Regions from separate parts of the Streptomyces sp. NPDC001351 genome, predicted to be linked through region 1. Evidence: riboswitches for the same ligand, from Rfam matches in the RefSeq annotation. Region 1 holds a riboswitch; the other holds the start of a gene.
The links. A riboswitch is a leader RNA that binds a small molecule or an ion and turns the genes downstream of it on or off. The one in region 1 is predicted to bind ZMP and ZTP.

Region 1 (15,508 bases):
ACCTCCTCCCGCTGAGCCCCCGTCAGCCAGTCGAAGGGGGCACTGAAACGTGCGGCGGCCGTACGGCCCTCCTCGCGGGCGGCGGCGATCAGCAGGTGCCCCTCGATCTCGTTGAGGAGCACCTGCGCGTCCTCACTGCTCACGGTGCGGTCAACTCCCTCCGCGCCGCAGGATCCTGAAGATGGTGCAGGTCGAAGGCCGGTGATTCGCTGCGGATCCGGGGGAGGGAGGTGAAGTTGTGCCGCGGCGGCGGGCAGGAGGTCGCCCACTCCAGGGAGCGGCCATAGCCCCACGGGTCGTCGACCTCCACCTTCTCGCCGTACTGCGCGGTCTTCCAGACGTTGTAGAAGAACGGCAGGAAGGACATTCCGAGGAGGAACGAGAAGATCGTCGACACCGTGTTGAGCGTCGTCAGGCCCTCCACCGCCAGATAGTCCGGAATCCGCCGCTGCATTCCGTTCACCCCCAGCCAGTGCTGGACCAGGAAAGTGCCGTGGAATCCGACGAACAGCGTCCAGAAGGTGATCTTCCCCAGGCGCTCGTCGAGCATCTTGCCGGTGAACTTGGGCCACCAGAAATGGAATCCGGAGAACATCGCGAAGACGACGGTGCCGAAGATGACGTAATGGAAATGGGCGACGACGAAGTATGTGTCGGACGTCGGGAAGTCCAGCGGCGGCGAGGCGAGCATCACACCGGTCAGACCGCCGAAGACGAAGGTGATCAGAAAGCCGGTCGCCCAGAGCATCGGGGTCTCGAAGGACAGGGACCCCTTCCACATCGTTCCGATCCAGTTGAAGAACTTCACGCCGGTCGGTACGGCGATGAGGAACGTCATGAAGGAGAAGAACGGGAGCAGTACACCGCCGGTGACATACATGTGGTGGGCCCACACGGTCACGGACAGACCCGCGATGGCGATCGTCGCGCCGATCAGGCCCATGTAGCCGAACATCGGCTTGCGCGAGAACACCGGGATCACTTCGCTGATGATGCCGAAGAACGGCAGCGCGATGATGTACACCTCCGGATGGCCGAAGAACCAGAAGAGGTGTTGCCACAGCAAGGCGCCGCCATTGGCCGCGTCGAAGACATGCGCACCGAACTTGCGGTCCGCCTCCAGCGCGAACAGCGCCGCGGCCAACACAGGGAAGGCCAGGAGCACGAGAACACCCGTCAGCAGCACGTTCCACGTGAAGATCGGCATACGGAACATGGTCATGCCCGGCGCGCGCATGCAGATGATGGTGGTGATGAAGTTGACCGCACCGAGGATCGTGCCGAAGCCGGAGAAGGCCAGACCCATGATCCACAGGTCGGCGCCGACACCCGGCGAGCGGACCGCGTCCGACAGCGGGGAGTAGGCGAACCAGCCGAAGTCGGCCGCACCCTGCGGGGTGAGGAAGCCGCCCACCGCGATCGTCGAGCCGAACAGGTAGAGCCAGTAGGCGAACATGTTCAGCCGCGGGAACGCCACGTCGGGCGCGCCGATCTGCAGCGGCATGATCCAGTTGGTGAAGCCCGCGAACAGCGGCGTCGCGAACATCAGCAGCATGATCGTGCCGTGCATCGTGAACGCCTGGTTGAACTGCTCGTTCGTCATGATCTGCAGGCCCGGACGGGCCAACTCGGCGCGCATCAGCAGCGCCATCACGCCGCCGATCAGGAAGAACGCGAACGACGTGACCAGATACAGCGTTCCGATCGTCTTGTGATCAGTGGCCGTCAGCCACTTGAGGTGCCTCATGCCCCGCCTGTGTCCGATCCGGGCACGCCGGTCACACTCGAGTGACGCGACGAGAATCACGGAAACGGGTGTGACGATCCGGACGGTGCCGGACACGAACGGGACATGAGCAACGACGAGATCTTCGCCGCTGCCTATCGCGAGCACTACTGGGCGGTCAGCCGCTATGTCGCGCGGCGACTGGACGGGCGGACCAGCGAGGTGGAGGAAGTGGTGGCGGAGGTGTTCACGGTCGCCTGGCGACGCCGGGCCGACCTGCCGGGATCCCCCCTGCCCTGGCTGTACGGCGTGGCCCGCAACTGCCTTTCGAACGCGGTACGGGGCTACGGGCGGCGCCGCCGGCTGGTCGACCGCCTGGGCAACGACGAGACCGCGCACGGCCGGCAGATCGTGGCGAGCCCCGACGCCGACACCCCGGGCGGCTGGGTGCACGAGGCGCTGGCCCGGCTGTCCGAGGCCGACCAGGAGGTGCTGCGCCTGACGGCATGGGAGGAACTGGGCATCGACGAGGTCGCCGTCGCCCTCGGCTGCGGAACGAGGGCCGCATCGATGCGGCTGCACCGCGCCCGGCTCCGGCTGAGAGCCGAGATAGACCGCATGGGTCCTTTGCGCCCCAGCGTGACCTCCGCCGACGCGACCGCCTCGAAGGAACACGGCCATGGCTGACGAACTCGAACTCCTGCGCCGCGCCAACCCGGTGCCGGTCGACGGTCCCCACTACGGCGACGGCCCCCTCGACCACCACGCCGAACGCCGGCTCAGCCGGCTGCTGCACGAACGCCCCACGGGCCGCCGCCGCACCCGGCTCGTCTGGGGCCTCGCCGCCACCGCCGTCGTCGCCGCGACCGCGCTGACACTGCTGCTCAGCGGCCCCGGCACCACCCCCGCGATCGCCGCGCCCCGCCCGCTCGTCGTCGAGGCCGACTCCACCCCCGTACCCCTTCGGGTACTGGCCGACCGGGCACAGCGGCAGGTCACGGCGGAGGGTGCGCCGAAGCTGCGCAAGGGCACGCATGTGCAGTCCTGGAGCATGGGCATGAGCGACGACAAGCCCCCGGTGACGCTCCCGGAGGAGCGCGTCGTGCGCTGGAAGGCGGACGACAGCCACACCGAGCTCGTGGTGGCGACCGACCCGCGCCACCCCGGCCGGCCGGTCCTGCGTGACGACGGCGGCGATCCGCACCTGGTCGAGGACGGCCATGTCATCAGCAGGCAGACCTATCCGCCGAGCTGGAGCGACGCGCCGCCCGAGTCGCCGCCGCCCAACGACACGGCGCGGCTGCGGGCCTACCTCCAGGAGGCCACGTCCACCCACACCGAGCTGACCACCCCCGAACTCCTCGACGGCGTCGCGGTGTTGCTCGACCACTGGACCCTCGGCGCCCGCGAGTCCGCGACGCTCGCCCGGCTTCTCGCGGGCACCGAAGGGCTGCGGCCGGTCGGCCAGGTCACGGACCGGCTCGGGCGGCGCGGCCAGGCGTACGAGTACCAGGGCGCCGGCTACCGCGTGATGCTGATCATGCAGCCGTCCACCGGTGCGGTCCTCGGCCTGGAGACCGTCTTCACCAAGGCGGAGCCGCAGTACGGCGTCAAGGCAGGCGACGTCATGGACTACAGCGCCTGGATGCGCTGATCACACCCCGAGCTGCCGGGCGGCGGCATCCACGGTCTGCTCCAGCAGCGTGGCGATCGTCATCGGACCGACACCGCCCGGCACCGGAGTGATCAGCCCGGCCCGCTCCACGGCGGAGTCGAAGTCGACGTCACCGACGTTTCCCGGGTTGTAGCCGGCGTCGATCACGACGGCGCCGGGCTTGATGTCCTCGCCCCGGATCAGCCGCGGCCGCCCCACGGCGGCGACCACGATGTCCGCCTCCCGCACGACCGAGGACAGGTCCCGGGTACGGGAGTGGCAGTACGTCACCGTCGCGTCGCGGGCGAGCAGCAGCATGCCGACCGGCTTGCCGAGGATGGCGCTGCGGCCCACGACCACGGCCCGCTTCCCGGACGGGTCGACGCCGTACTCGTCGAGCAGCCGCATGATGCCGCCCGGCGTGCACGACACGAAGCCCGGCAGGCCGAAGCTCATCGTCGCGAACGAGGCGAAGGTGACGCCGTCGACGTCCTTCTCGGGCGCGATCGCCTCGAACGCGGCTCGCTCGTCGATGTGCTCGCCCATCGGGTGCTGCAGCAGAATGCCGTGCACACCGGGGTCGTCCGACAGGGCGTGCAGGGCGCCGACGAGTTCCTCGGTGGTCGTGGCGGCGGGAAGCTCCACCTGGCGCGACTCGATACCGGCCGTGCGGCAGCGGTTCCGCTTCATCCGGACGTAGGTGACGGAGGCGGGGTCCTCGCCGACCAGAACCGTGGCCAGACAGGGCGCCGTTCCGGTCCGTTCGGTGAGGTCGGCCGCCCGCTTGGCGGTCTCCTCGACGATGCGCCGGGCGAGGGAGGTGCCGTCGATGAGCCGGGCCTGGGGCATGATCCACTCCTGGGCTGGTGTGACGATATCGCCCAGGCGCACGGCATCGGCTCTGCGTGGCCGCTCCCCGGTGGTGCTCCACCTCAGCGCCAGTCACGGCCCGCCCTCAGACTAGCCGAGCCGCTACGGCAGTCAGGGGCCGCTCTCACCGGTGCAGGACACGGCGTCTGCGCGCAGCGGGAAGCCGGCGGGACCGCCTCGCTCTCAGCACCGACCGCAGCAGGGCCACCGACGCCAGCCGTTCTGCCGTCCTCGCCCGAGGCCGGGCCGGACGTATCCGCCCGAACGCCGCACGGGCCGAGAAGGTCCAGGTCAAGCGGGAGGTGACCTGGACCCTCGCGGTTCTGCCGCCTACTCGTCCCATGCCTGGATCAGGACCTCTTCGGCGATCTTGCCGTCGCGCAATGTGATCATCGACTCCGCCAGGACACGCGTCCCGTCCGCGTACTGGCAGGACTGGCTGTAGGCGGCGTGGTCGCCCTGAATGATGCACTGGTCCACTTTGTGCGTCATGTCACGGCTGTAGATGTCCTCGAACATCGCGCCGATCTCCTGGCGACCGCGTAGAACCTTGGGCTGGCTGGGCTGGGTGTTGCGGTCCACGATGCGTATCTGCGCGTCGTCCGCGTAGAGCGACAGAAGATCCGCCGCAGTGTGTCCTTCGATCCCCTTGCGCAGGGTGTCCGCGTTGAAGCCGGGAGTTGCCGTGGTGCCCATGATGACCTCCTTCGAGGGCCGCGACCCGAGGAGGTGCGGGCCGCGCAGGACCTCTCCTTTGAGGCTCCTCCGCCGTGGCAGCCTCGGCAAGCGCAGCCGGAGCACTGCCCCTGACGGGTGAGTGGCGTGGCGCGGCCGTGACCGCCGCAGGCCCGCTGACGTTGTGCGAAGCATGATCTCAACACGACGTATCGTCGCCGCCGTTGGTCTCGCCGCAGGAATCACCGCCCTTGCCGCGCCGCTTGCCTGTGCGTCCGACGCGACCATCCAGAACAAGGACGCGAGCGAGCTCAACCCGATCTCCACGCTCGACTCGCTCGCCCAGAGCGGCATCCCGGCGGAGCGCAGGGCCGAGGTGCCGCGCCCGTCCGAGCAGCTGCAGCATCTGAACCGCCTCAACAACCTCGAGCAGCTGGACCGGGTCGCCCGCATGGGAGCCGCAAGCGGGTTCCCGGGGGCCTTGTAACACACCGACGCCGCATCGAACGTCCGCGCACAGCGAAAGGGCCGCCCCTCTTTGGGCGGCCCTTTCGCTGTGCCGGTGGCCTGATCACAGCCCTGCGGTTGAAGGGTGAAGGAAGTGGAAACCGGGCCGGGGGTGCATCAGGAAGTCGTGGTGGGAGATGTTCCAGGCGTAGGCGCCCGCGAGTGAGAACACCACCCGGTCGCCGGCCCTGAGCCCCGGCGCGGGCACCCGGCGGGCCAGGACGTCCTTCGGCGTGCACAGCTGCCCCGCCAGAGTGACCCGGTCGCCTTCGGCGGCCGACCGCGGCCACGGGTGCGGCCAGGCGTCCACCTTCAGCACGGAACAGGGCTGGTCGTGCCCCTTCGTCGCCGGAGTCCGCAGATGATGGGTGCCGCCACGGACCACCGCGAACTCCTCGCCGTGGCTGCGCTTCACGTCCAGCACCTCGGTGGCGTACCAGCCGCAGTACGCCGTCAGCGCCCGCCCCGGTTCGATGCGCAGGGTCAGCTCCGGGTGCGCTTCGGTGAGACGGGCGAGCCCGCTGCCGTACGCGGCCCAGTCGAAGCGGCGCTCCGGATCGGTGTAGTCGACGGTCATGCCGCCGCCGACGTTGACCTCGGCGAGCGGTACACCGAGGCCCCTCGCCCAGGACACCACGGATTCGGCCACCGCCAGGTGTTCCGCCGCCTCCAGGCCACTGGCCAGGTGCGCGTGAACACCCCGTAGTTCAAGGTGCGGATACATGCCGTCGGCCAGCGCCCGGGCGATGCCGACGGCCTGCGCCGGGTCCAGACCGAAAGGCGTCGGACGGCCCCCCATCGCCAGTGAGCTGCCCGCAAGCGCCCCGTCCGCGACCGGAAGATTGACTCGGACCAGAACCGCCACCCGTCGTCCCGGTGCGGACGTCCGCGCCAGCTCGGCCAGCATGCGCAGCTCGTACTCGCTCTCCACATGGAATCGCTCGACGCCGAGCTCCAGCGCGGCCCGCACCTCGTCCGGCGTCTTGCCGGGACCACCGAAGGCGAGCGGCCGGTCCGGCACCGCCTCGGCCACATGGGCGAGTTCACCGCCCGAGGAGACCTCGTAGCCGTCCACGTACGGGCCGAGCGCGCCGAGGATCTCCGGCTCCGGGTTGGCCTTGGCGGCGTAGTAGACCTCGACCCGCTCGGGCAGTGCGGCCCGCACCGCGGCGGCATGGGCACGCAGCGCCGCCAAGTCGTAGACGTACGCGGGCAGTTCGGTGGCGGGCAGGGACAGGACGCGGTCGCGGACCGCAGGCGTCGGGTCGGTCATCGGGCGCTCCCGGAGGTGTCCCGCAGGATGTCCTCGGCGAGCGGGGACGGCAGCCGGACATACCCGGCGTCCCGGTCCGCCTTGCGCTCCCAGCGGGTGAGCAGATTGGCCTTGGCGGGCAGCGGCACCCCGGCGAGCAGGGCGGCGAGCCTCGGCGGACAGCCATGGCCGTCGGCGTACGCCTGGAGTGTGGCGCGCACCCGGGCCCACAGGGCCGCCTCCGCCTGCGGGTGCAGGTCGGCGAGGGCGGCGAGCAGCTCGGCGATGTGATTGACGAGCAGGCAGTAGACGACCCGGTCCCAGCCGCGCTGCGCGTCGTACGTCATCGGGCCCGCGACATCGGGCGGCAGCGCGGCCAGCGTCCCGGCGTGGTGCTCGGGGACGAGCTTGGCGCCCTCCAGGTCGCGGAAGAGGACCTGGGCGGGCATGCCGTCGGCGCCGACACACACCAGGACGTTCTGCAGGTGGGGTTCCAGGACCAGGCCGTGGTCGAAGTAGGCGGCCAGGACGGGCGGGACGAGCAGGTCGAGATACGTCGACCACCAGGCGAGGGTGGTGCGTACGTCCGCTCCGTCGAGAAGGCGTGAGATGTGGGCGGCGCCGGTCGGATGCTCGTCGGCGACGGCCGCCGCGAGCAGGGGAACAGTGCCCGGGGCGAGGCGGCGCGGCAGGCCCTCGCGGACGATGACGCCGAAGCCCTCGAACAGGTCGCGGTCGGGGGTGCCGTCCGGGCCGGGCAGGGCCAGCGTGCGGTAGGCCGGCTCGCGCAGCACGGCGCTGCCGGGGAAGCGGCCGGCCAGGTCGGCGAGTGCCGGGGCCAGCAGCCGGGTCAGGGCGACGGCGCCGGACAGCTCGTAACTGCTGTTCTTGCGCAGGCAGTTGGTGATCCGGACGTTCAGGCTGAACTTGAGGAACGTCTCCCCGTCGTAGAGGGTGCGCACCGACGCGGTGGCCGCGAAGGGGTGTCCGCCCGGGCCCAGGTCGAGGATGTCACCGCGGTCGAGGGCGGCCCGCAGGGCCGGGTGGGCCCGGAGCGTCTCGTACTGCCAGGGGTGGGCGGGCAGCAGCCGGTAGCCCTCGGGGACGTCCGTGCGCAGTCCGTCCAGCGGGGCGGTCGCCGACGGGTCCGCGGACTCCTCGGCGATCAGATGGGCGCGGACGGCGAGATGCCGCAGCGGGAAGGAGGCTCCGACCTCGGGCGCGTACGCGGACCAGGCACGCGGGTCGCCGGTGCGGGCCTTGGGTGTGGGGTGGAAGCGGTGCCCGAACAGCAGGGACTGCTCGGAGGCCAGATAGGCGGAGAGCCGGTCGTCGGGGAGGCGGGCCGGGCGCGTGGCGGCGAGTGCGGTGGTGATGGCGTCGTGGCTGGAGGCGATCTGATCGAGGAACTCCTCGTTGCGCACGCCGGTGCGCAGTGACAGCTCGTCGTGCGTGTACTCGGCCAGGCGCCGCCAGTCCACCTCCGACCAGCCGTCCTCGCCCTGTTCGCTCACGGGGCCGGTGAAGCGGTGTGCGCCCAGCAGCGAGGTGCGGCGCAGCGCGACCCGCAGCAGCACTCCGCGGCGGGGCAGCCGCAGCAGCAGCCGGCCGTCGGCGACGACCGACTGGTGCTCGGGGCCCGACACCTCGCGCAGCAGGCAGTTGAGGAGCGTGTGGGCCACGGCGTCGTCGGCGGAGGGGAGCCCGGCGGGCGCGGCTGCGGTGGCGGGCGGGCAGGGCGAGACCGCGGTCCCCCCGGACGAGGTCTGGGGACGGATCAGCGAGGGCATCAGCGGCTCCTGCGGGTGCGGAGGGTCAGCGGAGGGAGGACAGTGACCAGTACGGTGACGGCGGCGGCCGCGCTGCCGGTCAGCACGGGTGCGGCCGGGCCGAAGCGGGCGCTGCCCGCCGCCGCGGCCACTCCGGCGGCGACCGCGCCGGCCTTGGAGAAGAACTCCAGCGAGCCGAACATCCCGCCCGGGGCGCGGCCCTTGGCGCAGTCGGCGGCCAGCACCGACAGGCACACCAGGCCGAGGGTGAGGCCCGCGCCCAGCAGCAGCCGTACGGCGATCAGGGTGGGCAGGTCGCCGGCGACTCCGTGCCCGGCGAGCCCGAGTGCGATACAGGCGAAGCCGAGCGCGATCCCGGTGCGGGGACGGCTGTGGAAGGCGGAGTGCACGGCCAGTGCCGAGACCAGGTAGCACAGGTGGGGGAGGGCGAACAGCACACCGGAGAGGGTCGGCGAGGTGCCCGGCAGGCGGTCGTCGACCAGGGCGATCAGATAGGGGAAGGAGATGACCGTGGAGAAGACGAAGGCGAACTCCAAGGCATACAGGGCCTTGAGCGAGATCACGGGCGGCTGGAGCGCGGCAGGCGTCTCGGGGGCGTACTCCGACTCCTGGGCGGCAGGCTCCGGTTCGGGCAGCGCCGCCAGCAACAGAGCGGCCGCCAGCGGCAGTACGGCGAGCAGGGCGTACTGGCGGTGCGGTGAGAGCCGGCCCGACAGCGAGCCGACCACGATCGGGGCCACGACCAGCGCGGCCCGCGCGCTGCCCTGCATCAAGGTGAGCGCCTTGGACAGGGCGGGCCCCTCCAACGCGGCGCCCAGGTACCCGTTCGAGGCGGCGAACGTACCGCCCAGAATGCCCTGCAGTACCAGCGCCACCGTGAACGTGGCCAGGGAGTCCGCCCAGCCCGCGAGCAGGAAAGCGAGGGCCAGCCCCAACTGGGCGCGCAGCAGCAGCCGTTTACGGCCGTAGCGGTCGGCGAGCCGTCCCCACAGCGGGGCGCCCAGCGCGCCGAACACGGTCGGGACGACGTACAGCACGCCCGCCCAGCGGGCGTGGCGGTCACCCAGCTCCGGGAGGATCTCGGTGAGATACGGCGGCAGCCCGAGCGCCGCGAACGACGCCACGAAGTAGCAGCCCGCGACCGCGTGCACATGACCGCGGGTGAACGCCGTACCCGGCATCCGCAGAGTCTCGGCGCTCATACGGAACCCCCCTCGGGCAGCAGGTAGTTGGGGCCGCTCGTGTAGTACTTGTTGACGTCCGCGGCGCCCGAGCGCTCCTTGCTGAGCAGGGTGCCGGCCGTGACCATGGCCTTGACCGGCAGCCGCGGCGCATCGAGGACATGCGCCCGCAGGACCGCGCCCGCGTCACCACCGAGCCGCTCGACGGCCTCCGCCAGCCGGTCGCGGACGATCCCCAGCAGTGCCTTCCGCTGCCCGGCGAGCCCGAATGCGTAGGCCCCCGCACACAGATGGACCGTGATGGTGGCGAACACGTCGGCCACCGGTCCGTCCCCGGCGGTGAGGGTCCGCGGGTCGTCGAAGCCCCACGGCCCGGGCAGCACGTCCGCCAGTCGCGAGGCGTTGATGCGGGGCCCGTCGTTGTCCTTGAACAGCAGCCGCACCCTGCCCGGCGCCAGCACCAGCGAGACGTTCTGCTGGTGCGACTCCAGCGCGATGCCGTAGCCGAACAGGGTGGTCTGCCAGTCGAACAGCAAGGACAGGCAGGCGTCCAGCAGGGCCAGTGGATCGCCGCCGTAGAAGCGGTCGGCCAGGTGGTCGAGGACCAGTCGCCCGCCGGGCGCCTCGGCGAGGAGCGCCGCCAGGGGAACGACGACGGACTCCTCGGAACCGGCCGGGAAGCGGCGGCACAGGACTGCGAGGAGTTCATGGCCCGCGTGCGCGTACGTGGTCTCGTCGGCGTGCAGGATCGTGCCCCGGAAGCGGGGTTCGCGCGCGATCACCGCCTCCACCAGCCGCTGCCCCGCCGCGCCGTCGACGAGCGTGCCGGGCTTGATGGAGCGCTTGTTGCGCAGGCCCAAGGTGGCCGTGGCCAGGGGGAGTTTGAGGTGCAGGGACGGATCCGCGGCCACCGCGACCGTGCGCATCGAGAGCGTCGGCACGACTTCGAGGTGGGCCTGCTCGGCGAGCAGGACACGACCGGCGAGGCCGGTGGTCGACAGTGCCTCGTCGAGCGGCGCGCCGATGGTCAACGGGTGGACGGGCAGCGCCACATGGGTCCGCTCCACCTCGGGCAGACCGAGCCGCGCCGGCGAGGGCCACAGCTCCGGGAGCGCGCCGGTCAGGGTCACCGTCTCACGCGGCACAGCGAGCCAGCGCAGGGCGAAACGGGGGTGGAACTCCGGTGCGTACGCCCGAAGTTGCTCCTCCGACAAGCCTGCGCGGCCGCGCGCGGTCGGATAGACGGGATGGTCGATTCGTGCTGCCAGCGTGTCGTACGCCAGACCCGTCCACCGGGCCGGATCGTGCCCGTACCGGTCGAGGAGCCGCTGGCCGACCTCCTCCCGCGTCCGCGCGTGCAGTCGCATCGTGTCCAGCGTCTGACGGCACTCCTCGGTGAACGCCTCGAAGCCGGCGCGGTCCACGGGCTCGGCGAGCTCACACAGCGCACCGAGCACGGTCTCGTACGAGGTCAGCTCGGAGCCGTTCGACTCCCGTACGAGCAGGGGCAGCCGGGCGCGGTGCTCGCACTGGTAGCCGTCCTCGACGACGGGCAGCAGCAGGGCGTCCTCGGTGGTGGGCAGCCGCAGCCAGTCGCCGTCCGGGCGGTGCGCGAGTGTGCTGCGGCTGCGCAGCCCGACCACGTCCTCCCGCAGCAGGGCGCTGAGCACGCGGGTGAGCAGCTCCGCCTCGCAGGTGTCCCTCACGGTCGGCGCGGTCACGGCTGGATCTCCCAGCGCTGTGCGGCCAGGAAGTCGACCGACACCCGGTCAACCGTCGCCTGGTCGGTGCCGACGGCCCGCAGGACACCGAGGTAGTCACGGTTGGTGCGGTACAGCTCGTGCCGCTCGCCCACCGATCGCAGCGGACGATACGTCAGATGAACGCCGTCGACGGTCAGTTCCTGCGCTGCGGGAGCCTCGGTCAGGGTTCCGGCGCGGTCGGCGCACGGGTAGTCCAGGCGGGCGGCGCCGTTGCGGCGGGCTCCCAGGTCGGCGGGGAGACGCTCGCCCAGATGGGCGTGGAGGATCAGCTCGAAGAGCGGTATGTCCAGCAACCGGGCCAGCAGCAGATCGCACTGGTCGCCGATGGCACGGTAGTTGACCTCGATGATCCTGGCCCGCCCCGCGTGCACCACGAACTCGGTGTGACAGGCGCCGAACCCGACACCCAGCGCGTCCAGTTGGGCGAGCACCTGCGCGACGACCGGCTCTGGATGGGCCGGTACGAAGGTGAGGCGCTCCTCGATGAAGTACGGCGGGGGCGACAGTTCGGTGTGGAAGCCGCCCAGCACATGGCGGACGTGTCCGTCACCGAGCGTCTCCAGGGTGTACAGCTCGCCCTGGAGGAACTCCTCCACGAGCAGGACCGCACGGGGGCGGCGCTCAAGGATGTCCTTGGCGTGCGTGGTCAGTTGCTCGGCGTCCTCGACCAGGACGACGTCCTCGCTGGCCACGCCCTCGCGGGGCTTGAGCACGCACGGATACGGCGCGTCGTGGGGCGCGACCGGCTCGGTGAGCTCGGCCGACCACACCGTGTCCACGCCGGCGGCGGCGAGCCGGCGCCGCATCTCCGCCTTGTCCTTGGTGGCGAGAGCGGCGCGCCAGTCCTTGGCGGGCAGGCGGAAGTAGGCGGCGGCCAGGGCGGCCTGGCCCTGGAGGTGGTCGCTGTTGGTGAAGACGGCGCCGGGGCGGTGGTGCGTCGAGATCCGGGTGATGACCGCCCGGTGGTCACGGACGTCGCACTCCAGGACCTCGGTGTCCGGGTGGGTGCGTCGGTGGGCCTCGGGCTGGTCGGTGAGGACGGTGACGTCCAGGCCCAGCCGGGCGGCGGCCGGCAGGAAGCCCTCGGAGACGGAGTCGGTCGGATTGAGGGCGAGCAGATACAGGCGCATGGCTGATGAACAACTTCCGCTGGTGGGTGGGGGGTTGGGGCGGGACGCGGCGCTGCTGCGACCCGCCCCGAAAGAGCGGGAGTTACTTCTTCGGGAGCTCCACACCGGTGGCCTTCGCCACGTCCTTCAGCATCTGCTCCGCGGCCTGGACACCGATGCCGGACATCCACGTCTCGTCCGGGACGGTGAAGACCTTGCCGTCCTTGACGGCCTTGAGGGACTTCCAGACCGGGTTGGAGGTGACCTGCTTCTCCTGGGTCTTGTCCGGGGTGTCGGCGGTGGTCACGAAGACCAGGTCGGCGTCGGCCTGGTCGATCTCCTCCGGGCTGACGTCCTTCATGGTGACGGCGGGGTCGTTCGACACCTGGGACCTGGGCCGCTTGAAGCCGATGTCGTTCAGCACGACACCGCTGTAGGAGTTGGTCTGGTACAGGCGGGTCGGACCGGCGATGAAGCGGACCACGGACGCCGTCGGCATGGTGCCGCCGTTCTTCTTCCTGATGGCCTCACCCAGCGCCTTGGCCTGTGTCTCGTACTCCTTCAGCTGCGCGGCGGCCTCCTTCTCCAGGCCGAGCGCCTCGGCGTGCACCTTGAGGTTCTGCTTCCAGACACCGCCGGTGGTCTGAGTGAAGACGGTCGGGGCGATGGCGCTCAGCTTGTCGTAGATCTTCTCGTGCCGGACCTTCGACGACAGGATCAGATCCGGCTTCAGCGAGGCGATCTTCTCGAGGTCGGGCTCCAGGAGCGGGCCGACGTCGGCGGTGCCGCTCAGCTCGCCCCTCAGATACGTCGGGAAGCCGCCCTCGCTCTTGAAGTGCGGGGCGACCGCGCCGACCGGGTCGATGCCGAGCAGCGTGACGTCGTCCAGCTCACCGGTGTCGAGCACCACGACCCGCTTGGGCTGCGAGGGGATCTTGACGTCGCCCATCACCGTCTTCAGGGTGCGCGGGAAGCCGGCCGAGGCCACGCCGGAGGCCTTGGCGGTGTCGGCCGCGTCGGTCTTCTCGCTGCCGCAGGCGGCCAGTACGGCCGTACCGAGCACGACGGAGAGCAGCGCGGCGATCAGCCGGTCGGTTCCGCGCAGGGGAGAGCGCTTGAACATGGGGGGTGGGTCCTTCTGGTAGGGGAGTCGTGGGTCAGGCGGATGCGGCCGGTTGCCGGACCGCGCTGCTTTTCGGGACGACCAGCGGAGTGCCGGTCTCCGGGTCGGGGATCACCCGGCAGTCCACGTCGAACACGGACCTGACCAGATCCGCGTCGAGGACGTCGGCCGGGGTGCCGGCGGCGGCGAGGCGGCCCTCCTTGAGGACCACCATGTGGTCCGCGTAGCGGGCGGCCTGTCCGAGGTCGTGCAGCACCATCACCACGGTGCGGCCCGCCTCGGCGTGCAGGGCGGCCACCAGGTCGAGGACGTCGAGCTGGTGCCGCAGGTCGAGGAAGGTGGTCGGCTCGTCGAGCAGCAGCAGCTCGGTGTCCTGCGCCAACGCCAGGGCGATCCAGGCGCGTTGCCGCTGGCCGCCGGAGAGCCGGTCGACGGGCTGGTCGCGCAGGGACGCGGTGCCGGTGCGCTCCAGTGCCTCGTCCACCGCCCGCTGGTCCGCCGCCGACCAGGGACTCAGCAGCCGCTGATGCGGATACCGGCCCAGGCGTACGAGCGCCTCGACGGTGATCGCCTCGGGGGTGACCGGCTGCTGGGGCAGCAGTCCCATCCGGCGGGCGAGCGTCCGCGCCGGCATACGGTGGATGTCCGCGCCGTCCAGCGTGACCGTGCCCGCGGACGGGGCGAGCAGCCGGCTCAGCCCCCGCAACAGGGTCGACTTCCCACAGGCGTTGGGACCGACGATCGCGGTGACGGCGCCGCCCGGCAGCGTCAGATCGAGCCCGCCGACGACGAGCCGGTCGCCGTAGCGCAGATCGAGGCCCTGGGTCTGCAACTGGTTGGTCATGCGTGGCTCCTCTGCACGGGTGAGCTCTGCCGGAACATCAGCACCAGCAGCCAGGGCGCGCCCAGCGTGGCGGTGACCGCCCCGACCGGCAGCCCCTCGATCGGCAGCAGGTGCTGCACCACCAGGTCGGCGGCGAGCAGCAGCACCGCTCCGGTGAGACCGGCCAGCCCCAGGGACGCGGCCGTCGGCGGACCGGTGACCAGGCGCACGAGGTGCGGTACGGCGAGCGCGACGAAGGTCACCGGACCGGCGAGCGCGGCCGCGAGGGACGCCAACGCCACGGCGACGAAAAGAAGTTGGAGGCGGGCGGCGGACGTTCCGAGGCCCAGGGCCCCGGCCGACTCGTCCCCGAGGTCGAGCAGGGCCAGCCGCCGGTGCAGTACGAGGGCGGCGGCGAGCGCGAGCACCATGGCGCCGGCAGCTCCCCACACCTCCGGCCACGTCCGCCCGTACACCGAGCCCGTGGTCCACTGCAGGGCCGATCCGGCGAGCTCCGCCGGGAAGCGCACGATCATCAGGTTGACGGCGGCGGCCAGCCCCGCCTGCACGGCGAGCCCGGTGAGCACCAGCCGGGTGACGGCGAGCCCGGACCGCCAGGCGAACACGCCCAGCAGCAGCGCCGCGAGCAGGCCGCCGCCCAGCGCGCCGACCGGGATCAGCGTCTGCGAGGCCCCGGCGGCGATCAGCGCCACCGCTCCCAGCGAGGCCCCGCCTGTCACGCCCATGACATCAGGAGAGGCCAGGGGGTTGCGGAACAGCCGCTGCAGCACGCAGCCCGCCGCTCCCAGACCGGCACCGGCGACGACCGCCGCCACCGCCCTGGGCGCCCGGAACTGCTGCACCACCAGCACGTCCCCGGAATCCCCGAGCCCGACCAGCGCCCGCAGCGCCGTGCCCGCGGGCATGGGCATCTCACCGGTCGTCAGGGAGACGGTGAGCAGGACGAACAGTGCGAGGATGCCGCCGGCGGCGAACAGCAACACACGGCGTCGCACCCGGGCCCGGGAGGCGGAC
Region 2 (15,508 bases), on a different contig from region 1:
GCGCTCTGCCGAGTGGTGCATGCGTGCGCCGGTGCGCGTCAGTGCTTGGCGGGCAGGAAGCCCACCTTGTCGTACGCCTGGGAGAGGGTCTCCGCGGCGACGGCGCGGGCCTTCTCCGCGCCCTTGGCCAGGATCGAGTCCAGCGTCTCCGAGTCGTCCAGGTACTGCTGGGTGCGCTCCCGGAAGGGCGTCACGAACTCGACCATGACCTCGGCGAGGTCCGTCTTGAGCGCGCCGTACATCTTGCCCTCGTACTCCTGCTCCAGTTCGGCGATCGTCCTGCCGGTCAGGGTCGAGTAGATGGTCAGCAGGTTGCTGACGCCCGGCTTGTTCTCGGCGTCGTAGCGGATGACGGTGTCGGTGTCGGTGACGGCGCTCTTGACCTTCTTGGCGGTGGCCTTGGGGTCGTCGAGGAGGTTGATGAGGCCCTTCGGCGTGGACGCCGACTTGCTCATCTTGATCGACGGGTCCTGCAGGTCGTAGATCTTCGCCGTCTCCTTGAGGATGTACGGCTTCGGGATGGTGAAGGTCTCGCCGAAGCGGCCGTTGAAGCGCGTGGCGAGGTCGCGGGTGAGCTCGACGTGCTGGCGCTGGTCCTCGCCGACCGGGACCTCGTTGGCCTGGTAGAGCAGGATGTCGGCGACCTGGAGGATCGGGTACGTGAACAGGCCGACGGAGGCGCGGTCGGCGCCCTGCCTGGCGGACTTGTCCTTGAACTGGGTCATACGGCTCGCCTCGCCGAAGCCGGTGAAGCAGTTCATGACCCAGGCCAGCTGGGCGTGCTCGGGGACATGGCTCTGGACGAAGAGCGTGCAGCGCTCGGGGTCGAGACCGGCGGCGAGCAGCTGGGCGGCGGCGAGCCGGGTGTTGGCGCGCAGCTCGGCCGGGTCCTGCGGAACCGTGATCGCGTGCAGGTCGACGACCATGTAGAACGCGTCGTGGGACTCCTGCAGGGCCACCCACTGGCGGACGGCGCCCAGGTAGTTGCCGAGGTGGAACGAGCCTGCGGTGGGCTGGATTCCGGAGAGCACGCGGGGACGATCAGAGGCCATGTTCACCATTCTCTCAGGTCTGTCGAGCCGATCCGGAACTGGTCGGAAACAGGTGGGGACCGATCCGTCCGCTGCGGCCCGGCAGAGCTGCCGATATGCCGCGCGGCGGCCCGGCAGGGTGCCGGACCGCCGCGGGAGGAGCCACGAAAGCGCTGGTCAGCCCAGGTCGATCTCCGGGTACAGCGGGAAGCCGGCCACGAGGTCGGTGGCGCGGCGGGAGATCTCGTCCGCGATCTTCGGGTCGAGGACGTGCTGCGCCTTGGACGGGGCGCCCGACTTGGTGGTGCCCGGCTCGGCCGTCGTGAGGACGCGGTCGATCAGGCCCGCGACCTCGTCCATCTCGGCGGTGCCCAGGCCACGCGTGGTCAGGGCGGGGGTGCCGATGCGGATGCCGGAGGTGTACCAGGCGCCGTTCGGGTCGGCGGGGATGGCGTTGCGGTTGGTGACGATGCCCGAGTCGAGCAGGGCCGCCTCGGCCTGGCGGCCGGTGAGGCCGTAGGAGGTGGCCACGTCGATGAGGTTGAGGTGGTTGTCGGTGCCGCCGGTGACGAGGGTGGCGCCGCGGCGCATCAGGCCCTCCGCCAGTGCGCGGGAGTTGTCGACGATGCGCTGGGCGTAGTCCTGGAAGGACGGCTGACGCGCCTCGGCGAGGGCGACGGCCTTGGCGGCCATGACGTGCGGGAGCGGGCCGCCGAGGACCATCGGGCAGCCGCGGTCGACCTGGTCCTTGAGGGAGTCGTCGCACAGGACCATGCCGCCGCGCGGGCCGCGCAGCGACTTGTGGGTGGTGGTGGTGACGATCTGGGCGTGCGGGACCGGGTCGAAGTCGCCGGTCAGCACCTTGCCCGCGACCAGGCCGGCGAAGTGCGCCATGTCCACCATCAGGGTCGCCCCGACCTCGTCGGCGATCTCGCGCATGATGCGGAAGTTCACCAGCCGGGGGTAGGCGGAGTAGCCGGCGACGATGATCAGCGGCTTGAACTCGCGGGCGGAGACGCGCAGGGCCTCGTAGTCGATGAGGCCGGTGGCGGGGTCGGTGCCGTAGGAGCGCTGGTCGAACATCTTGCCGGAGATGTTCGGACGGAAGCCGTGGGTGAGGTGGCCGCCGGCGTCCAGGGACATGCCGAGCATGCGCTGGTTGCCGAAGGCCTGGCGGAGCTCGGCCCAGTCGGCCTCGGTGAGGTCGTTGACCTGGCGGGCGCCGGTCTTCTCCAGGAAGGGGGCCTCGACCCGGTCGGCGAGGACGGACCAGAAGGCGACGAGGTTGGCGTCGATGCCGGAGTGCGGCTGGACGTAGGCGTGGCGGGCGCCGAAGAGCTCCTTGGCGTGTTCGGCGGCGAGGGACTCGACGGTGTCGACGTTGCGGCAGCCTGCGTAGAAGCGGCGGCCGATGGTGCCCTCGGCGTACTTGTCGCTGAACCAGTTGCCCATCGCGAGGAGGGTGGCCGGGGAGGCGTAGTTCTCGGAGGCGATCAGCTTGAGCATCTCGCGCTGGTCGGCGACCTCCTGACCGATGGCGTCGGCGACCCGCGGCTCGACCGCGCGGATCACGTCCAGGGCGGCACGGAAGGCGGTGGACTCGGTGGAGAGGGGCTGCTGCTCTGACATGTCGTCGGCCTCCGGGTGGCGTGGCGTGCAAGCGGTCACGGTTCTCGGTCTGGCCCAGGCGCACGGCACTCGGTCACGCACGGGCCGCTCCCCGATGGTCCGTCCCATCCTTGCGCGCCAGTCACGACCCGTCGATCAGCCTACCGGGCGCGTCGAAAGGCAGAGGTCCCGCGTCCACCATGCGAGCGACGATAGGAAAGGGGCACCCGCACAGCACCTGGCACCTTCGGGAGATCCCGTGACCGCTACGGAGACACTCATCGCCGCCGCCGACGCACACAGCGCGCACAACTACCACCCGCTGCCCGTGGTCGTCGCCTCCGCGGACGGGGCGTGGATGACGGATGTGGAGGGGAGGCGGTATCTGGACCTGCTGGCCGGTTACTCGGCGCTCAACTTCGGGCATCGCAACCGGCGCCTGGTGGAGGCGGCGAAGGCGCAGCTGGAGCGGGTGACGCTGACGTCGAGGGCGTTTCATCACGACCGGTTCGCGGCGTTCTGCTCCGAGCTCGCCGACCTGTGCGGGATGGAGCTGGTGCTGCCGATGAACACCGGCGCGGAAGCGGTGGAGACGGCGGTGAAGACGGCCCGGAAGTGGGGCTACCGGATCAAGGGCGTGCCCGCCGAGATGGCGAAGATCGTGGTCGCGGGCAACAACTTCCACGGCCGTACGACGACCCTCGTCAGCTTCTCCACCGACCCGGAGGCGCGGGCGGACTTCGGTCCGTACACGCCGGGCTTCGAGATCGTGCCGTACGGGGACCTGACGGCGATGCGGTCGGCGGTCACGGAGAACACGGTGGCGGTGCTGCTGGAGCCGATCCAGGGCGAGGCGGGGGTGCTGGTGCCGCCGGCCGGCTATCTGCCGGCGGTGCGGGAGCTGACGCGGGAGCGGAACGTGCTGTTCGTGGCGGACGAGATCCAGTCGGGTCTCGGACGGACCGGAAAGACCTTCGCGTGCGAGCACGAGGGCGTGGTGCCGGATGTGTATGTGCTCGGCAAGGCGCTGGGGGGCGGGATCGTGCCGGTGTCGGCGGTGGTGTCGTCGGCCGATGTCCTCGGAGTGTTCCGGCCCGGTGAGCACGGTTCGACGTTCGGCGGGAATCCGCTGGCGTGCGCGGTGGCGCTGGAGGTGATCGCGATGCTGCGGACGGGCGAGTTCCAGGCGCGGTCCGCGGAGCTGGGCGGTCATCTGCACCGGGAACTGCGGGCGTTGACCGGCACGGGACGGGTGAAGGCGGTCCGCGGGCGGGGGCTGTGGGCGGGTGTCGACATCGCACCGCGGTACGGCACCGGACGGGAGGTGTCCGAGAAGCTGATGGAGCGGGGGGTGCTGGTGAAGGACACGCACGGGCCGACGGTGCGGATCGCACCTCCGCTGGTGATCGCGAAGGAGGACCTGGACTGGGGTCTCGCCCAGTTGCGGGCAGTGCTCGGGATCTGAGCCGCTCGACGGGGGCGGCGTACTCCCGTACAGCCTGGGCTTCGGGCTTCGGCTTCGGGACCTTCGGCCCTCGACGAGGGCCCGCGGAGGCCGGGAAACTCGGGCGGTACGGGCGCAGGAGACACGCGGCGAGAGGCATGTCCGTCATGGGCGAAGGCGGGTCGGGTGCCGTGCCGGCGGGTGCGGGGCGGGGGCTGCTCTTTCGGGGGCGTGACGTCGAGGAGTTGCACGCGCTGGTCAGCAAGCGGTTCGCGCCGCACCGGCTGACGGTGCTGGACGAGCATCCGGTCGACGGGCGGTTCCGGTGCGTGCACGAAGGGGCCGTGGCGCTGTACGAGTTGGGGTACGGGGCGGAGGTCGACGTCACGCCCGGCGAGTTGCCGGAGTTCTACAACATCCATGTGCCGCTCGCCGGGGACGGCATCGTCACCGCGGACGGGGTCGCCCTGGCTTCCGTGCTCAGCATCGTCAATCCCGGGCAGCGGCTGTCGATGCGGTGGAGCGGGGAGACGCTGAACCGGGTGCTGATCATTCCCCGGCAGACCGTCGACCGGGCGCTCGCGGTGCGGCTGGGTGAACTGCCCTCCGTGCCACTGCACTTCGCACCGGTGCTGGATCCGCGGATGGGGGTGGTCCGGGCGTGGTTGCGGGTGGTGCGGGCGTTCGCCGAGTTCGCCGACTCGGGGCTGGCGGCGCGATCGCCGCTGGCGGTGGGGCACTTCGAGCAGTTGCTGGTCGACGGTCTGCTGGACGCGCAGCCGCACCGGCTCAGCGAAGCGGTGGCGGGCCGCGGGCCCGCGGTGCTGCCCCATGCGGTGCGGCGGGCCGCGGACTTCTGTGCCGAGCATGCCCACGAGCCCATCTCGGTGGCCGACATGGCGGTGGCGGCGCGGGTGAGTCCGCGCAGCCTGCGCGAGGGGTTCCGGAGCCATCTGGCCACGACTCCACTGGCGTATCTGCGGCGCGTACGGCTGGATCTGGCCCGGCGCGATCTGCTCGTGATCGCCGACGGGCAGGCGCTGGGGACGGTCACCGAGGTGGCACTGCGCTGGGGGTTCGCGCATCTGGGGCGGTTCACCGGGCACTATCGGCAGACGTACGGGGAGACGCCGTCGCAGACGTTGCGGGGGACTGGGGCGGTCCGTGAGCCCGGCGCTATCCACAAAACGGCGGCTTTTCAGCCGTAACCGGATAGCCGGTCGAGGGGCGTCGGGGCGATGGTGGAAACCTGCCGCCCGGGTCGTGGACGGTGGTTCGGGGGAGCCGAGCCGGGCGGCAGCAGGGGCAGGGACAACGGCCCTCGCGGACATGCACCTTGCACCGGTGTGCAAAGCCAGAGATCGGTGAGAGCGGACACCGGGCGTCGCCGGTTCCCGTGCGTCTCCCCTACAGTCACTTTGTGATCTTTGGGATGGTGTGCGCGCTGGGCGCGGCGGTCTGCTTCGGTACCGCGACGGTTTTGCAGGCGGTTGCCGCGCGGTCGGCCGACACGGGTGAGGGCGGGGAGGCGGCGCTGCTGCTGCGGGCCTTGCGGCAGTGGCGGTATCTGGCCGGGCTGGCGCTGGACGGGCTGGGGTTCCTGTTCCAGATCGCCGCCCTGCGGTCGATCCCGATCTACGCGGTGGCCGCGGCGCTCGCGTCCAGCCTGGCGGTGACCGGGGTGGTCGCGGCGCGCCTGCTGCAGGTGCGGCTGAGCGGGACGGAGTGGGGTGCGGTCGGGGTGGTGTGCGCCGGGCTCGCCATGCTGGGGCTGGCGTCCGGAGCCGAGGGGGATCGCGAGGGGTCGACGGCGCTGAAGTACGCGATGCTCGCGATCGCCGTCCTGGTGCTGCTGCTCGGGTTGTTCGGGGGGCGGTGGTCCGGGCGGGGGCGGGCACTGGTGCTGGGCCTCGGCGCGGGGTTCGGGTTCGGGGTGGTGGAGGTGTCGGTGCGGCTGATCGACTCGCTCGCACCGTCAGAGCTGCTCACCAACCCGGCGACGTACGCCCTCGTCATCGGCGGAGGCGCCGCATTCCTGCTGCTGACCTCGGCGTTGCAGCGCGGCTCGGTGACCACGGCCACCGCCGGGATGGTGATCGGCGAGACGATCGGTCCTGCGGCGGTGGGTGTGGTGTGGCTCGGGGACCGCACCCGGGAGGGGCTCGCCTGGCTTGCGGTGCTGGGGTTCCTGGTCGCCGTCGCGGGGGCGCTGGCGCTGGCGCGGTTCGGGGAGGCACCGACGACGGACGCCCCGACCACCACGGAAGCGGCGGCGTGAGCGGTTCTTCCTCCGGCTGCTCATCCGCCGGTAGCCGCGGAGCCCGTCGGGCGGTTGCTCGTGGCCGGTGCGCGACGTCCGGATGCGCGGCCACGACCGGCACCGGGAGCGCTTTCCGCGGGCCTTGAGGGCTACACCTCCGGCAGTGCCGCGCACAGCGCGTCCAGGGTGCCCGCCCATGCGCTGTCCGGTGGGGTCCCGTAGCCCACCACCAGTGCGTCGTGCGGCTCCACGGTCGCGAGCGGGTGCCGGTAGCGGTGCAGCCCGTGCACCGCGAGGCCCTGCCAGGCCGCCGCTCGCAGCGTCGCCTGCTCGGTGCCCGGCGGCAGCCGCAGCACCACGTGCAGGCCCGCCGCGATACCCGTGGCACCGACCTGCGGGGCCCGCCGCGCGAGTTCCGCGACGAGCGCGTCCCGGCGGCGGCGGTAGCGCAGCCTGGCGGCGCGCACCTGCCGGTCGTAGGCGCCGGAGGTGAGGAACTCGGCGAGCGTCAGCTGGTCCAGGGCCCCGCAGGAGTCGATGTGCCCCTTGGCCTTCGCCGCCTCCCGGGCGAGGTCCGGCGGCAGGACCAGCCAGGCCAGTCTGAGGCCGGGGGCGAGGGACTTGCTGGCCGTGCCCGCGTAGACGACGTGGTCCGGGTCCAGGCCCTGGAGGGCGCCGACGGGCTGGCGGTCGTAGCGGAACTCGCCGTCGTAGTCGTCCTCGACGAGCAGGCCGCCGGTGCGGCGCGCCCACTCGACGGCGGCGGCGCGCCGGTCGCGGTGCAGGGTGCCGCCCATCGGGAACTGGTGGGCGGGGGTGAGCAGGACCGCGTCTTCGTCCGTCAACCCGCCCGGATTCGTGCCCCGTTCGTCGAACGGCAGCGGGACCGTCCGCAGCCCGGCCTGAGCCAGCAGGTCCCAGTGCACATACAGGCCGTACGACTCCACGGCGACGGTGCTCGCGCCGCGCGCCCGCAGGACCGCGCCGAGGATGCGCAGGCCGTGTGAGATGCCGGCGCACACCAGGATGCGCTCGGGGTCGGTGCGTACGCCCCGGGCGCGGGCGAGGTAGCCGGCGAGGGCGGTGCGCAGTTCGACGCGGCCGCGCGGGTCGCCGTAGTCGAGGGCCCGGTGCGGGGCCGCGATGAGGGCGCGGCGGGCGGCCTTGAGCCACTGGGCGCGCGGGAAGAAGGCCAGGTCGGGGGTGCCGGGGATGAGGTCGTAGGCGGGGCGGTCGAGGGTGCGGGGGCGGGGGGCGGGCGTGGCGGGCCGGCTCACCGTCCGGTCGGCCACCCGGGTGCCCGAGCCCTGCCGGGCCGTCAGCCAGCCCTCCGCGACCAGGTCGGCGTACGCGTCGGCGACCGTGTTGCGGGCGATGCCCAGGTCGGCGGCGAGGGTGCGAGAGGAGGGCAGCCGGGTGCCGGGGGCCAGCCGGCCGGTGCGTACGGCCTCGCGCAGGGCGTCGGTCAGACCCCTGCGAAGGCCAGGACCTGTCGGTTCCAGGTGCAGGTCGACGCCCAAAGTGGCCCAGGATTTCGCCATGGGAATGGACCATACCGCTGGGCTGCCTCCCTTCTAGGGTCGTGGGCATGACGACAGAAGAAGCCACCGCGTACGCGCCGGAGCAGCCCGCCCGGCTCCTGTGGGCCCAGCACGCCCCCGAGGTCTACAAGGCGATGGTCCGCCTCGACGCGGCCGCCCGGCAGGGCCTCGACCCGAAGCTGCTGGAGCTGGTGAAGATCCGCGCCTCGCAGCTCAACCACTGCGCGTTCTGCCTGGACATGCACACCAAGGACGCGCTCGCGGCCGGGGAGAGCGTCGAGCGGATCGTCCAGCTCGGCGCGTGGGAGGAGTCGAAGCACTTCTACACCCAGAAGGAGCTCGCCGCCCTGGAGCTGACCGAGGCCGTCACCGTGCTGACCGACGGATTCGTCCGGGACGAGGTGTACGAGCAGGCCGCCAAGCACTTCGAGGAGCCCGAGCTGGCGCAGCTGATCGCCGCGATCACGGTGATCAACGCATGGAACCGGTTCGGCGTGACCTGCCGCATGGCTCCCGGCCACTACGAGGCGGGACAGCACAAGTGAGCCGTACGTCATGAGGAAGGTGGATGTCTTCCGCGCGCTGCACAGGCGCCGCACCCCGGACGACCCGCTCGTCCTGCCCGGACCCTGGGACGCGGTGAGCGCCCGGGTGTTCGTCGAGGCCGGTTTCCCCGCCCTCGCGACGCCCAGCGCGGCGATCGCCGCCTCCCTCGGACACGAGGACGGCTCCACACCGGCCGACGAGATGTTCGCCGCGGTGGCGCGCATCGCGCGGGCCGTGGACGTACCGGTGTCGGCGGACGTCGAGGACGGGTACGGGCTCGCGCCCGAGGAGCTGGTGGAGCGGCTGCTGGAGGCGGGAGCCGTGGGCTGCAACCTCGAGGACTCGAACGGGGGTGTCCTCAAGGACCCGCACGAGCACGCCGAGTGGCTCGCCGAGGTGCGGTACGCGGCGGGCGACCGGCTCTTCGTCAACGCCCGCGTCGACACCTTCGCGTACGGCGACGGCGACCCCGAACGGGCCATCGAGCGGGCCGCGTTGTACGTCGCCGCGGGCGCCGACTGCGTCTATCCGATCGGCGCCCCGGCGGACGTACTGCCGCTGCTGCGGTCCGGGATCCAGGGGCCGATCAACATGCACGGCACGCTGGACGGCAGGGACCCCTCACCCGCCGGACTCGGTGAACTCGGGGCCACCCGCGTCACCTTCGGGCCCGGGCTGCAGCGGTGGGCGGCGCTGGCGCTGCAGGGGATGGCCGAGCAGCTGAGGAAGCTGCCGTGATCAGGACAGCCACGCCTTCCACGTGGACGCGTGGCTGTCCACCCACTTCTTCGCCGCCTGCTCCGGGGTCAGTTTCTGGTCGGCGATCATCAGGGAGACCTGGTTCTGGTCCTCGGTCGTCCACTTGAACTTCTTCAGGAAGGCCGCCGCCTTGCCGCCCCGCTTCGCGAAGTCGGCGTTGAGGTACTTCTGCAGCGGGGTGTGCGGGTAGGCGCAGGCGACCTTCGCCGGGTCCGTGTCGCAGCCCTCCTTGTACGGCGGCAGCTTCACCTCGGTCATGGGGACCTTCTTGAACAGCCACTGCGGCGCGTACCAGTACGTCAGGAAGGGCTTCTTCTCCTTGGCGAACTGTTTCATCTGGGTGATCTGCGCGGCCTCGGAGCCCGCGAACACCACCTGGTAGTCCAGCTTCAGGTTCTTCACCAGCGCCTTGTCGTTGGTGACGTAGGACGGTGAACCGTCCATCAGCTGGCCCTTGCCGCCGCTCTCCGCGGTGCGGAACAGCGACGAATACTTGTTGAGGTTCTTCCAGTCGGTGATGTCGGGGTGCTGCTTGACCAGGTACGTCGGCACGAACCAGCCGATGTGTCCGGTCACCCCGAGGCCGCCGCCGCGCGTGATGGTCTTCTTGTCGTCGACGTAGCGCTTCTCCTGGTCGGGGTGGCCCCAGTCCTCCAGGATGGCGTCGACGCGGCCCTGGCTGAGGGCGTCCCAGGCGGGGACCTCGTCCACCTGGACGGTGTCGACCCGGTAGCCCAGCTTGTGCTCCAGGAGGTACTGGGCGACGGCCACGTTGGACTGCGCACCCACCCACGACTGGACGGACAGGGTCACGGACTTGGCGCCCTGCGCGTTGGCGAACGGGGACGCCTGCCTGGTCATGTCGGCGGCGCCGCAGCCGGTGAGCAGCACCAGGGAGCCCACCACGGCGGCCGTACTCAGAGCCGTACTCGTCTTCGTACGAAGTCGCATGTCACGCTCCCTTCTTCGCGCGGCGTTCGGTCGGCTGGGTCACCCGGTCGAGCATCAGGCCCAGGCAGACGATCGCGGCGCCCGCCACCAGGCCGGTCGCCAGGTCGCCCTGTGCCAGGCCGAAGACGGTGTCGTAGCCGAGCGCGCCGCCGCCGACCAGGCCGCCGATGACCACGACGGCGAGGACGAGGACCACGCCCTGGTTGACGGCGAGCAGCAACGCCGGCCGGGCGAGCGGGAGTTGCACCTGGCGCAGCTGCTGGGCGGGGGTCGCGCCGAGCGAGCGGGCCGACTCCAGGGCGGCAGGGTCGACCTGGCGCAGGCCCTGCGTGGTGATGCGGACGACGGCGGGCAGCGCGTAGACGACGGCGGCCGCCGCGGCGGGCGCCCGGCCCACGCCGAACAGCGCGACCACCGGGATCAGGTACACGAACTGCGGCATCGTCTGGAAGACGTCCAGAACGGGGCGGAGCAGACGCTCGAACCGGTCGCTGCGGGCCGCCGCGATCCCGATGGCGAAGCCCAGGACCAGGGTGACGGCGACGGCCGCCAGCACCTGGGAGAGCGTGTCGAGCGAGGGCTGCCACACGCCGAGCACGCCGATCGCGGCCATGGCGAGGACCGCGGTGAGCGCGGTGCGCCAGGTGCCGATCAGCCAGGCCAGGGCGGCGACGACGAGCAGGACCGACCACCAGGGCAGCCCCTGCAGACCGCTGCGGACCGGGTTCAGCACCCAGGTGGTGAAGTGGCCCGCCCAGTCGGCGGTGCCGCCCACGACGGGTACGCCCGAGTAGAGGTGCGCGGTCATCCAGTCGACGGCGCGGTTGACCGGCTCGGCGATGTCGAACGTCCAGGAGTCGGGCCAGTCGAGGCGGCCCGCCAGCCGTCCGGCGAGCGCGACGGCCACGGCGGCGGCCGCCGCGTAGAGCCACGGCCTGAGGCTTCCGGGCTCCTCGCCGGCCTGCTCGCCCGCGGCGCCGGTCACTCGGTCCAGCACGACGGCGAGCAGCACGATCGGGATGCCGGCCGCGAGCGCCGCGCCCACGTCCACGGAGGCCAGCGCCTGGTAGACGCGGTCACCGAGGCCGCCCGCGCCGATCACGGAGGCGATGACGGCCATCGACAGCGCCATCATGATCGTCTGGTTGAGGCCGAGGAGGAGCTCCTTGCGGGCCAGCGGGATCCGGGCGGTCAGCAGGCGCTGGGGCGCGGTGGCGCCGAGCGAGTCGACGGCCTCCAGGACCTCCTTGTCGGCGCCCTGCAGACCGAGGGCGGTGAGGCGGGCCATCGGCGGAGCCGCGTAGACGACGGTCGCGAGGACGGCGGCGGGCACGCCCATGCCGAAGACGAGGACGACCGGCAGCAGATACGCGTAGGCGGGCAGCACCTGCATGGTGTCGAGGACCGGGCGCAGGCCGCGGTCGAGGCGGTCGGAGAGTCCGGCCGCGAGCCCGAGCACCATGCCGACGACGACCGACACGAGCACCGCTACCACCATCAGCGCGAGCGTCTGCATGGTCGGCACCCACATGCCGAGCAGACCGCAGGCCAGGAACGCGGCGCCCGTGCCGAGGGCGAGCCGGACTCCGGCGACGCGCCAGGCGACGAGGGCGCCGAGGGCCGTGACGCCTGCCCAGCCCGCGGCGAGGAGCACCAGGTACACGGCGCGTACGGAGATCACGACCGCGTTGCTGAGGTAGCCGAAGAAGTAGAGGAACAGCGGGTTGCTGTCGCGGTTGTCGATGACCCAGTTGCTGGCGCTGGTGAGCGGCTTGGAGAGGTCGACGGTGAGGGCGGCGGGCCAACTGCCGCTGGCCCATCGGGCGTTGGCCAGCGGGACGAGGATTGCGGCGGCGAGGGCGAGGAGCAGCAGCTTCTGCACCGCGCGGTGTTTCAGCAGACCGCCGGGCAGTGCGCGCGGGGCGGATGCGGTGACGGTAGCCATCAGGCGGCCTCCTTCCTCGGCTCCGTTCCGGCGACGACGCCGAGCAGCCTCTCGTGGTCGACGACCCCCAGGCAGCGGCCGTCGTCGACCACACACGCCGGCTTGCCGCTCGCGGCCACGACCTTGATCGCGTCGGCGACGAGCTCACCCGGCGCGAGCGCCCCAGGATGCTCCGTGCCGCCGCAGTCGCCGGGCCGCATGGCCGTGCGTACAGTCATGACCTGCTCACGGGAGACGTCCCGGACGAACTCACGGACGTAGTCGTCGGCCGGGCTGCCCACGATCTCCTCCGGGGTGCCCAGCTGGACGACCCGGCCGTCGCGCATCAGGGCGATGCGGTCGCCGAGTTTCAGGGCCTCGCTGAGATCGTGGGTGATGAAGACCATCGTGCGGCCCTCCTCGCGGTGCAGACGGACCACCTCCTCCTGCATGTCCCGCCGGATCAGCGGGTCGAGGGCGCTGAACGGCTCGTCGAACAGCAGGACCTCGGGGTCCACGGCCAGGGCGCGGGCGAGACCCACGCGCTGCCGCTGACCGCCGGAGAGCTGGCTCGGACGGCGCTGCTCCATGCCGTCCAGACCGACCTTGGCGACGACCTCCTGGGCACGCGAGCGCCGCTCGGACCTGCCCACGCCCTGGATCTCCAGGCCGTACGCCACGTTGTCGAGGACCGTGCGGTGCGGCAGCAGGCCGAAGTGCTGGAAGACCATGGCGGCGCGGTGGCGGCGCAGTTCACGCAGCCGGGACTTGTCCATGGCGCGGACGTCCTCGCCGTCGATGGCGATCGTGCCGGCGGTCGGCTCGATCAGCCGGGTCAGACAGCGCACCAGCGTCGACTTGCCGGAGCCGGACAGGCCCATCACCACGAACACCTCGCCCTTGCGCACGTCGAAGGAGACGTCACGCACGGCGGCGGTGCACCCCGTGCGGGCGCGGAGTTCGGCGGGTTCCAGCGAGGTCAGCCCGGCATCGGCGGGGACGCGGTCGGCCTTCGGGCCGAACACCTTCCACAGCCCCTCGACGGAGAAGACCGGCTTGCTCATCACGTTCGTCGCGTTCATCACGCACCACTTCCGATCAGGTCTACGGCTTTCTCCCCGACCATCAGCACTCCGATCATCGGGTTCACGGCGGTCATGGTCGGGAACACGGAGGCGTCGGCGATGCGGATGCCGTCCAGACCGCGGATCCTCAACTGCGGGTCGACGACGGCCAGTTCGTCGTCGCTCGCCCCCATACGGCAGGTCCCGGCCGGGTGGTACACGGTGTGCGCGACCTTGCGCGCGTACTCGCCGAGCTCCTCGTCGCCGGTGAGGTGCGGGCCGGGCGCCACCTCGCGCTTGAGCCAGCTCGCCAGCGGCTCCGTCTGCGCGATCTCGCGGGCGATGCGGATGCCGTCGACCAGGGTGCGGCCGTCGTAGTCGTCCTCGTCCGTGAAGTACCGGAAGTCGAGGGCGGGCTTCGCCGACGGGTCGGCGCTGGTGAGGTAGAGCCGGCCGCGGCTCTTCGGCTTCGGGATGTTGGGCGTCATCGAGACGCCGTACCTGGGCCGTTCGTAACCCAGCCGCTCCGGGTTGTCCGTGAAGGGCACCTGGTAGAAGTGGAACATCAGGTCAGGGCCCTGGTGTCCGGGGTCACGGCGCACGAACAGCCCGGCGTCGCTGTCCATCGCGGAGTTCTCCGGCAGGGGGCCGTGAGTCTCCCAGACGATCACCGACTCGGGGTGGTCGAGGAGGTTCTCGCCGACGCCCGGCAGGTCGAGCGCCACGGGTATGCCGAGCGCCTCCAGGTCCTGCCGGGGACCGATGCCCGAGTGCAGCAGCAGCCGCGGGGAGTCGACGGCACCGGCGCAGAGCAGCACCTCGCTGCGCGCCCGTACGAGAATCTCCTCGCCGTCCTTGGTGCGGACGTGCACGCCCTCGGCCCGGGTGCCGTTCAGCTCCAGCTTGTACGCCCAGGTCTCCAGGAGGATCGTCAGGTTCTCGCGCTCGTCCATCACCGGGTGCAGATAGGCCACCGAAGCCGAGGACCGCTTGTTGTTCTCGGGGTGGTAGGCGAGGTCGAAGAAGCCCACGCCCTCGGTGAAGGGCGAGCGGTTGAAGCCCTCGATCCGGGGGACGCCGACCGCGTGCTGCGCGGCGTCGACGAAGTCCTGGGCGATGTCGTTCCGGTCCTTCTCGTCGACCGGGACGATGTTGTTCTTCAGCCGGGCGTAGTACGCCTCCATCGGCACCGCGCCCCAGCCCTTGGCGCCGGCCTCCTCCCACTCGTCCCAGTCGGACGGCAGCGGCTTGAACGCGATCAGCGTGTTGTGCGAGGAGCAGCCGCCGAGCACCCGGGCCCGGCTGTGCCGGATGTGCGAGTTGCCGCGTGGCTGCTCGGTGGTGGGGTAGTCGTAGTCCAGCTCGCCGCCCAGAAGGCCCATCCAGCGGCGCAAGGTCAGTACGTCCTCACGCCCGACGTCACTGGGCCCGCCCTCGATGACGGCGACGGTGACGTCCGGGTCCTCGGTGAGGCGGGAGGCAATGACGGACCCTGCGGTCCCGCCTCCGATGACGACGTAGTCGTAGATCTGGGTGTTCTCGGACATGGGGGGTGTAACTCCAAGGGGGATCGAACGCGCCCCATAGGGGCGCGGGGAACTGCGCGACCAGCCACAACGACGCCGCAGACGACCGACAACACATCGCGGCACATCCGTAGTCGCCCAGTTGACCCAAGTACTAACCGGCGAACCAGCGAACCGCCTTCGGCGCCAGGTTCTGATAGACGTGCTTGCTCTCGCGGTACTCGGCCAGCCCCGCAGGACCGAGCTCACGCCCCACCCCGCTCTTGCCGAACCCGCCCCACTCCGCCTGCGGAAGATAGGGATGGAAGTCGTTGATCCACACGGTGCCGTGCCGCAGCCGGCCGGCCACCCGCCGGGCCCGCCCCGCGTCGGCGGTCCAGACGGCACCCGCGAGGCCGTACTCCGTGTCATTGGCGAGGGCAACGGCCTCGTCCTCGGTACGGAACGTCTCCACCGTGAGGACGGGCCCGAAGACCTCTTCGCGCACGACACGCATCTCACGGTGGCACTGGTCGAGAACGGTCGGCTCGTAGAAGTAGCCGCCCGCGGGGCGCTCCTCGGACGGCTCGGGGCGCCTGCCACCGGTCCGCAGCACCGCACCCTCGGCCAGCGCGGAGGCGACGTACGACTCGACCTTGGCGCGCTGCTGCTCGGAGACGAGAGGGCCGCACTCGACGCCGTCCTCGGTGCCGCGGCCCAGGCGGATCCGGGCGGCTCGGCGGGCGAGCTCGGCGACGAAGCGCTCCCGTACGGACTCCTCGACGATGAGGCGGGAGCCGGCCGAGCAGACCTGGCCGCTGTGGATGAAGGCCGCGTTCAGCGCCTGGTCGACGGCGGTGTCGAACCCTTCGTCC

Region 2: another riboswitch for ZMP and ZTP. It lies ahead of ACFY1U_RS07485 (glycine hydroxymethyltransferase); the one in region 1 lies ahead of ACFY1U_RS31885 (bifunctional 5,10-methylenetetrahydrofolate dehydrogenase/5,10-methenyltetrahydrofolate cyclohydrolase).

What each region holds. Positions count from the first base shown of each region.
Region 1 covers NZ_JBIAWS010000009.1:270,556-286,063, reverse strand. The annotation lists gene ACFY1U_RS31905 (hypothetical protein) at 1-143, opposite strand, end outside; gene ctaD (cytochrome c oxidase subunit I) at 140-1,747, opposite strand; gene ACFY1U_RS31895 (RNA polymerase sigma factor) at 1,853-2,413, shown strand; gene ACFY1U_RS31890 (CU044_5270 family protein) at 2,406-3,380, shown strand; gene ACFY1U_RS31885 (bifunctional 5,10-methylenetetrahydrofolate dehydrogenase/5,10-methenyltetrahydrofolate cyclohydrolase) at 3,381-4,229, opposite strand; ZMP/ZTP riboswitch at 4,253-4,336, opposite strand; gene ACFY1U_RS31880 (nuclear transport factor 2 family protein) at 4,581-4,946, opposite strand; gene ACFY1U_RS31875 (hypothetical protein) at 5,119-5,412, shown strand; gene ACFY1U_RS31870 (type III PLP-dependent enzyme) at 5,497-6,705, opposite strand; gene ACFY1U_RS31865 (IucA/IucC family protein) at 6,702-8,474, opposite strand; gene ACFY1U_RS31860 (MFS transporter) at 8,474-9,676, opposite strand; gene ACFY1U_RS31855 (IucA/IucC family protein) at 9,673-11,376, opposite strand; gene ACFY1U_RS31850 (acetyl-CoA carboxylase biotin carboxylase subunit family protein) at 11,373-12,548, opposite strand; gene ACFY1U_RS31845 (ABC transporter substrate-binding protein) at 12,631-13,650, opposite strand; gene ACFY1U_RS31840 (ABC transporter ATP-binding protein) at 13,685-14,494, opposite strand; gene ACFY1U_RS31835 (FecCD family ABC transporter permease) at 14,491-15,508, opposite strand, start outside.
Region 2 covers NZ_JBIAWS010000002.1:401,192-416,699, reverse strand. The annotation lists gene trpS (tryptophan--tRNA ligase) at 39-1,052, opposite strand; gene ACFY1U_RS07485 (glycine hydroxymethyltransferase) at 1,209-2,660, opposite strand; ZMP/ZTP riboswitch at 2,706-2,795, opposite strand; gene rocD (ornithine--oxo-acid transaminase) at 2,899-4,104, shown strand; gene ACFY1U_RS07475 (AraC family transcriptional regulator) at 4,242-5,291, shown strand; gene ACFY1U_RS07470 (hypothetical protein) at 5,516-6,361, shown strand; gene ACFY1U_RS07465 (PLP-dependent aminotransferase family protein) at 6,493-7,884, opposite strand; gene ACFY1U_RS07460 (carboxymuconolactone decarboxylase family protein) at 7,932-8,429, shown strand; gene ACFY1U_RS07455 (isocitrate lyase/phosphoenolpyruvate mutase family protein) at 8,440-9,168, shown strand; gene ACFY1U_RS07450 (ABC transporter substrate-binding protein) at 9,169-10,140, opposite strand; gene ACFY1U_RS07445 (ABC transporter permease) at 10,142-12,085, opposite strand; gene ACFY1U_RS07440 (glycine betaine/L-proline ABC transporter ATP-binding protein) at 12,085-13,146, opposite strand; gene ACFY1U_RS07435 (GMC family oxidoreductase) at 13,146-14,675, opposite strand; gene ACFY1U_RS07430 (aldehyde dehydrogenase family protein) at 14,809-15,508, opposite strand, start outside.